Regions from separate parts of the Idiomarina sp. OT37-5b genome, predicted to be linked through region 1. Evidence: predicted binding sites of a transcription regulator. Region 1 holds the regulator's gene; the other holds the start of a gene.
The links. Region 1 encodes ArgR, which controls arginine synthesis, uptake and breakdown. Its sites were predicted from a motif close to ANTGAATANNTATTCANT; they were not measured.
Positions count from the first base shown of each region.

Region 2: gltB (glutamate synthase large subunit) is a predicted target of ArgR. The motif match lies at 1,800-1,817, and genes of this name have one in related genera.

Region 1 covers NZ_CP027188.1:405,079-408,501, forward strand. Annotated here, with positions in the region: gene C5610_RS01925 (DUF885 domain-containing protein) at 1-426, opposite strand, end outside; gene C5610_RS01930 (Dyp-type peroxidase) at 560-1,525, shown strand; gene argR (transcriptional regulator ArgR) at 1,501-1,974, opposite strand; gene mdh (malate dehydrogenase) at 2,133-3,062, shown strand.
Region 2 covers NZ_CP027188.1:732,743-736,165, forward strand. Annotated here, with positions in the region: gene C5610_RS03345 (formylglycine-generating enzyme family protein) at 1-29, opposite strand, end outside; gene C5610_RS03350 (multicopper oxidase domain-containing protein) at 39-1,187, opposite strand; gene C5610_RS03355 (c-type cytochrome) at 1,231-1,635, opposite strand; gene gltB (glutamate synthase large subunit) at 1,828-3,423, shown strand, end outside.

The sequences.
Region 1 (3,423 bases):
AAAACGGGTATAGCCCGGCATAAACGCCAGTGAACTGTGAAATGAGCCCTCGGCGGTTAGCGGCATCAGGTGGGCATTAAACCGGTACTCATCGACACGGTTTTTCAATGCATAATGGATCATGGCGTGATTAATACGATCCTGCTTATCAAGCTGTGCGACATCGATGGCATCGAGTTGTTTAAGCCATGTTTGATGGCGCTCGAAGCGTTGCTTTAACGCGTCTGGCGACATATCCGGCAGCGCGGTTTTGTGTGGTGCCGAAAGTGCTTCCCAAATGGTGTCAGCCAATTGTTTAAACTGTTGAGTTTGTGAGCTGGCCGCAACCGCGCTATTGTTGGTCGTAGTCCGTTGATTTGGCGCGTCCGTCTGACTGGCACACGAAGTCAGTGACAGAACCGCTAAAGCAATGATCGTTTTGCGCATGATTTTTCCTTGCGAAGCAATATTAAATAAAGGCATTCTATAATGCCTGCAGTTCGCGGCAATGTAAAAGAACCGAAAAAGCACGCCAAATGTCTCAAACGGCGGCCTAAAAACAACAACAACGGGGTCAACTTTGCTAAAAGCACAATCCGGCGTTTGTGCCGAACCTAATCTGCATGGTTTAACCTTATTCTGCAACGTAATGACAGATGACGTTGATGCGGTGCGTGGCAAGCTGGCGCGCATTCCGGACATCATCAGCGAACTTGATGATCGCTTTTCCGAATCGATGCTGAACGGCTTTGTCGCCGTAGGGGCCGATTATTGGGATGTCGTCTATCCGGAGCAGAAACCGGTTTATTTACGCCGTTTCCCGGAGCTGTCGCAGGGCGACCGTGAAGCACCACGACAGCCTTACGACTTATTATTGCAGATCCGCTCCGATCGATTTGACGCCAATTACCTGGCCGGGCGAACCCTGCTCGAGTGGTTAGGTTATGATGTCGAAGTGGTTGAGCAGTTGCGTACCTTTCGTTATCTGGATGGCCGAGACCTGACCGGCTTCATTGATGCGCCCGATAATCCTCGGGGCTTACGCAAGCGCGCCGTTGCGCTGCTCGACCCAGACATGGATGCGGAGTTTGCCGGTGGCAGCTATTTGTTTCTGCAAAAATTTCGTCACGATCTCAGGCGCTGGGACCACCTCGGACCTGAACGGCAACAACAAATCATGGGGCGCGATAAAGTATCCGGTGAGCGCTTAGCGGAGGCCGAAATTGAAGGGGTTACACACGCCGCCAAAACTCGTTTGCTAGGCACTGACGAGCAACCGGTAGCCTTGTTACGACAAAACATGCCTTGGGGCGACCTGCGTGAACAAGGGCTGCTTGGCATGTATTTTAGCAACCAGCCCAAAACCGTTATCGATTGGCTTAAAGTACGCTACTACGAAGACGAACAGGGTCATTATGACCCTTTGCTGGACTACACTCAGGCCGTTACCAACGCCAGCTTTTTCGTCCCGTCCCCGGATTTTTTAAAACGTTATCGCTACGCGATACAGACCGAATCGCGTCAGGGTTCTGATACCACCGAATGAGTGGCAAACAACTCTTTGACTTTGGTCAAGGTAAAGTCAATTTCCGACACCTTTAACGGTGCAATAAAGATGGTATCGTCACCGGCAATCGTGCCCAATACGCCTTCTTTTTTCCCCACCGAATCCAACAGCCGCGCGATCAACTGTGCCGCGCCCGGGCTGGTACGGATGATCACCATCACATCATTATGCTGAATATCCAGTACAAGCTGATTTAATGGTGCTTTGGCTGAAGGTACGCTAATCTCAGCGGGTAAACAGTAAACCATCTCCTGCTTAGCATTGCGGGTGCGAACAGCGCCGTGTTTGCTCAGCATGCGTGAGACTTTTGACTGACTGACATTAGTGAATCCCTGTGCTTTAAGGGCATCGACAATTTCCGTTTGTGAGCCATAGCGTTCTTCTTTGAGTAATGCTTTGAACGCATCCAGTAAATCTGCTTTGGTCATAAGTCTTGTGTTCCAGGTTTGCGGTACCGGGTTGGTGGGTGACCAGCCGCGGCTAAATTTGTAATTTTAACCCTATTAGAGTACAGTTTTGCGCCAAATATTGCATAACTATTCTATGCTTATGCAGTACCTTATCAAACAGTCAAATGGAGTCTGAGATGAAAGTAGCCGTATTAGGTGCGGCCGGTGGTATCGGCCAGGCATTGTCATTACTTCTTAAAACTCAATTACCAGCAGGTTCTGAGTTATCTTTATATGACGTAGCACCGGTCGTTCCGGGTGTTGCTGTTGACCTGAGCCACATCCCGACCGACGTTAAAGTGACCGGTTTCGGTAAAGACGATCTGGCATCAGCGTTGGTGGGCAGTGACATCGTATTGATTCCAGCCGGTGTTCCGCGTAAGCCGGGTATGGATCGTTCAGACTTGTTTAACATGAACGCGGGCATCGTGAAAAACCTGGTGCAGGGCGTTGCTGATAATTGCCCGGACGCTTGTGTGGGTATCATCACTAACCCGGTTAACACCACAGTTCCTATCGCTGCTGAAGTACTGAAGCAAAACGGTTGCTACGATAAGCGCAAGTTGTTTGGTGTTACTACGTTGGATGTTATCCGCTCGGAAGCGTTCGTCGCGGAACTGCGTGGCCTTAACCCGGCTAACGTGACGGTACCGGTTATCGGTGGTCACAGCGGTACGACGATTCTGCCATTGCTGTCTCAGGTTGAAGGTGTTGAGTTTACCGAGCAAGAAATTAACGATCTGACGCATCGTATTCAAAACGCCGGTACCGAAGTGGTTGAAGCGAAAGCAGGCGGTGGTTCAGCGACCTTGTCGATGGGTCAGGCGGCAGCACGCTTCTGCTTATCGCTGGTGAAAGGCTTACAAGGTCAGGAAACCGTCGAGTGCACCTACGTTGAAGGTCCAGGTGACCACGCGACTTTCTTCGCACAGCCAGTACGTCTGGGTAAAAATGGCGTTGAAGAAGTGCTGCCTTACGGCGAGCTGAGTGCATTCGAGAAGCAATGCATGGATGAGATGCTGGATGGCCTCAAGAGCGATATTCAAAAAGGCATCGATTTCGTTTAATCGGGTGTCGCCAAAAAAACCGCGCTTCGGCGCGGTTTTTTTATGCCTGGCGCCGCCTGCGGCGGCTTGCCTGGCGACACGTGCTTCGCCGTGTCTTGCTCGGCGTCCGCTCCGCGAACTTGCCTGGCGCGCCGAAGGCGCTTGCAGCAAAGCGCCGTAACTTGCGCCTACGGCGCAAGGAGGCTTGTCGCGCCACAGGCGCGACTCGCTGGGGTTTACAAGCGCCTACGGCGCGCCCAGCAAGCGGGCGGAGCCCGCGCCAGGCAAGGTACGGCGAAGCACGTACCGCCGAGCAAACCGCCGAAGGCGGTGCCTAGCGCTTATTGTAAAAATGATGTAGCATGGCGCTTCCGTTAAATTT
Region 2 (3,423 bases), 330 kb from region 1:
CATAACCCTATGCCCAGCCACTTCATCATCGTTACCTCCTAGTCTTTGCGCGGACCGGCAATTAAGGCACCGGCAGCACCGCGTTCCGCATCGGCAAACTCATGGTCAACCAGCTTATAGACGCCTTCTTCCGGCACGATAAAGTCCATGGTGGCGCTGTTGCTGGCACCCAGCAGCACGGTTTGCATGCCGTACCATTCGTTGCGCGGATCGCCTTCGTACCAGACGCGGTCAAAAATGGCACCGATCACGTGGAAGCTGGAAGTACCTGACGGGCCGGCATTCAACACATGCAGACGCACGCGGTCACCTTCGTTAGCGCGCAGCGGGGTATCGCTCAGCGCACCGACATGGCCGTTAAAGGTGACATGGCTTGGGTCACGAGCCAGTGCGGCACTGTGGTTGTAAATGTACTGACCGTTCATTTCTTCCAGATAATGCTCGGACTGCACCAGCACGTACTCGTGGTCGACATCGTCATCGGTCGGATAACCGTCTTTCGGTGACACCACAACGGCGCCGTACTGACCCATCGCCGTGTGCATTAACACGCTGGAGGTACCGCAGTGATACATATAAGTGCCCGGGTAGTTGGCGATCCATTCAAACTCGATGGTTTCGCCCGGCGAAATGGTCCGCCATTTGTCTTCGGCCGCTACCGTACCGCTGTGGAAGTCCATCGAATGCGGCATTGGGTTAACCACCGGCTTGTTGTTCTGATACAGGTTGGCCTGCAATTGGCTGAAGAACGGGGCGCCGTCTTTCACCGGCTCGGTGATCACCACTTCTTTGTCGGAGCGGTTTTTCATTTTGAACACCACGCGGTCACCCTCGCGGACGTGCAACACCGGCCCTGGTACGGTACCGCCGAAGGTCCATGCGGAATAGCTCACGCCCGGTGCGACTTCGACCTGTTGTGAGAACACATCAACGCGCACGTCGTGGGTTTTATTACCGACATAATCCAGTTTCGCCAAATGGGGTACCGCGGTTAAATAGTCACCTACCACCGCCGGGCCATTGTAGTCTTCGCGGTAAACCTTGGCTTCCGGTAAACCGTACACGCGGCCGTCGATGACGTATTCGCTGTCGTGCACTAAGGTCGGCTTGCTGTCATTGGCATAGCTGGCTGGAACAACGGCTGCCAGTAACGCAGCAGTAAGAGCGGATAAAGCGATTGTTTTCATGATGACATTCCTTTCGTCGTTGAAAAAATAACCAAAAGTTGATTTAGCGCAAAGACGCTACCGCGCCGGCATCGGTTTTTTCCTGGCCACCGGCTAAGTCCAGATTGATGTAGTTGGCAATGGCCGCCACATCGTCATTGCTGAGGTAGTTCATTGGCGGCATAAAGCCGTTGTAAGTAACACCGTTAACCTCCAGCGCACCGGACTTACCTTTCAGCACCGCGTCGATGATGCGTTGTGGCTGATCGACCAGGTTGGGGTTACCGGCCAGCGGCGGGAACACACCGCTCAAGCCTTTACCGCCGGCCTGGTGACAGGCCTGACAATGCTTGGCAAACAGCGCTTTACCGTCGGCAGCGGCAGCCGGTGCCGGCAGAACCGTAAGCAGGCCCATGGCGCAGACAGAAGCAACAGCAAGAAAGCGAAATAATTTCGGAGATTGACTCATGATGACACCTTTAAGGTTGTTCAAAAGATGTCATTAAAATGACGCCGTTATGCGCATTTGGCGAGTGAAATGAAGGAGTATTCCGGGGCTACTCCCAAGGGGATAATGGCGATTATTCAACAAATCTATTACATTTAACGGCTTTCGCATGATAATCTAGCTTAAATGAATAATCATTCATTGGAGCTTTGTATGAGTTTGTATCAGCATGACGACGTGCGCGATAACTGCGGCTTCGGTTTAATTGCCGACATCAACGGCGCCGCCCGTCATGACCTCATCAGTACCGCCGTAACCGGACTGGACCGTATGCAACACCGTGGCGGTATTGGCGCCGACGGTAAAACCGGCGACGGCTGTGGGCTGTTGCTGCAGATGCCGGAGCAGTTTTTCCGCGATTACGCCAAAGCCCAGGGGTGGGGACTGAGCAAAAAGTTTGCTGTCGGAACGGTGTTTTTTGCCCGCAACCGTGACCAGCGCGAAGCCGCCCGTACCCTGATCCAACAGGAATTGCAGAAAGAAACCCTCGAAGTAACCGGCTGGCGTAAGGTGCCGACCAACAACGACGTGCTCGGTGAGGGCGCCAAACAATCAGAACCGGTGATCGAACAGGTACTGGTGTCGGCGCCGCCGGGGTGGCGTAAAAAAGACATCGAACGACGGCTGTACATGGCCCGTCGCCGCGTCGAAAAGCACATCAGCGACCCGGATACCCTCTACATTGCTTCGCTGTCCAGCTTGTTGCTGGTTTACAAAGGGCTGATGATGGCCGGTGATCTGCCGCGCTACTTTCCGGATCTGGCCGATCCGGCGTTAAAAACCAGCATTTGTCTGTTTCATCAGCGCTTTTCCACCAATACCCAGCCGCGCTGGCACTTAGCACAGCCGTTCCGCTTTCTTGCCCACAACGGCGAAATCAACACCATCCGCGGCAACCGCCAGTGGGCGAAAGCCCGCGCTTACAAGTTGCAGACCCCGTTGTTGCCGGATTTACAGGACGCTGCCCCGATCGTGGGCATGAGCGGCTCCGACTCGGCGTCACTGGATAACATGCTGGAATTGCTGCTGGCCGGCGGCATGGACTTGTTCCGCGCCATGCGGTTGCTGATCCCGCCGGCGTGGCAGGGCGATAACACCATGAGCGAAGAAATGCGTGCCTTCTATCAATTTAACGCGCTGCACATGGAACCCTGGGACGGTCCGGCCGGGGTGGTCATGAGCAACGGTCGGCACGTCGCCTGCTGTCTTGACCGAAACGGCCTGCGCCCGGCGCGCTATGTACTGACCAACGACGGGGTACTGACCATCGCCTCGGAAGTGGGCATCTGGGATTACGACGAGCGCAACGTAAAGGAAAAAGGGCGCCTTGGTCCCGGCCAGATGATGGCGGTGGACACCTACACCGGTCGCATTTGGTATAACCAGGCCATCGAAGACGAATTAAAGGACCGCCACCCCTACCGCCAATGGCTGGATCAGCACCGGCGCACGCTGTTGCCGTTTGAACGTTGCAGTGCCGATAAAATCGGTGTGCGCCTATACGACGACAAAATGATGAAGGTGTTGCACAAAGCCAACCTCTATACCGAGGAAGAGCTGCAGCAGGTGGTCGCGGTACTGGCCAAAGACGCTCAGGAAGCGGTGGGTTCGATGGGCGATGATACCCCCACGGCGGTGCTGTCGCAGCAACCGCGGCTGCTGTACGACTTTTTCCGTCAACAGTTTGCCCAGGTGACCAACCCGGCCATCGACCCGATTCGGGAACGTCACGTGATGTCGCTGGCAACC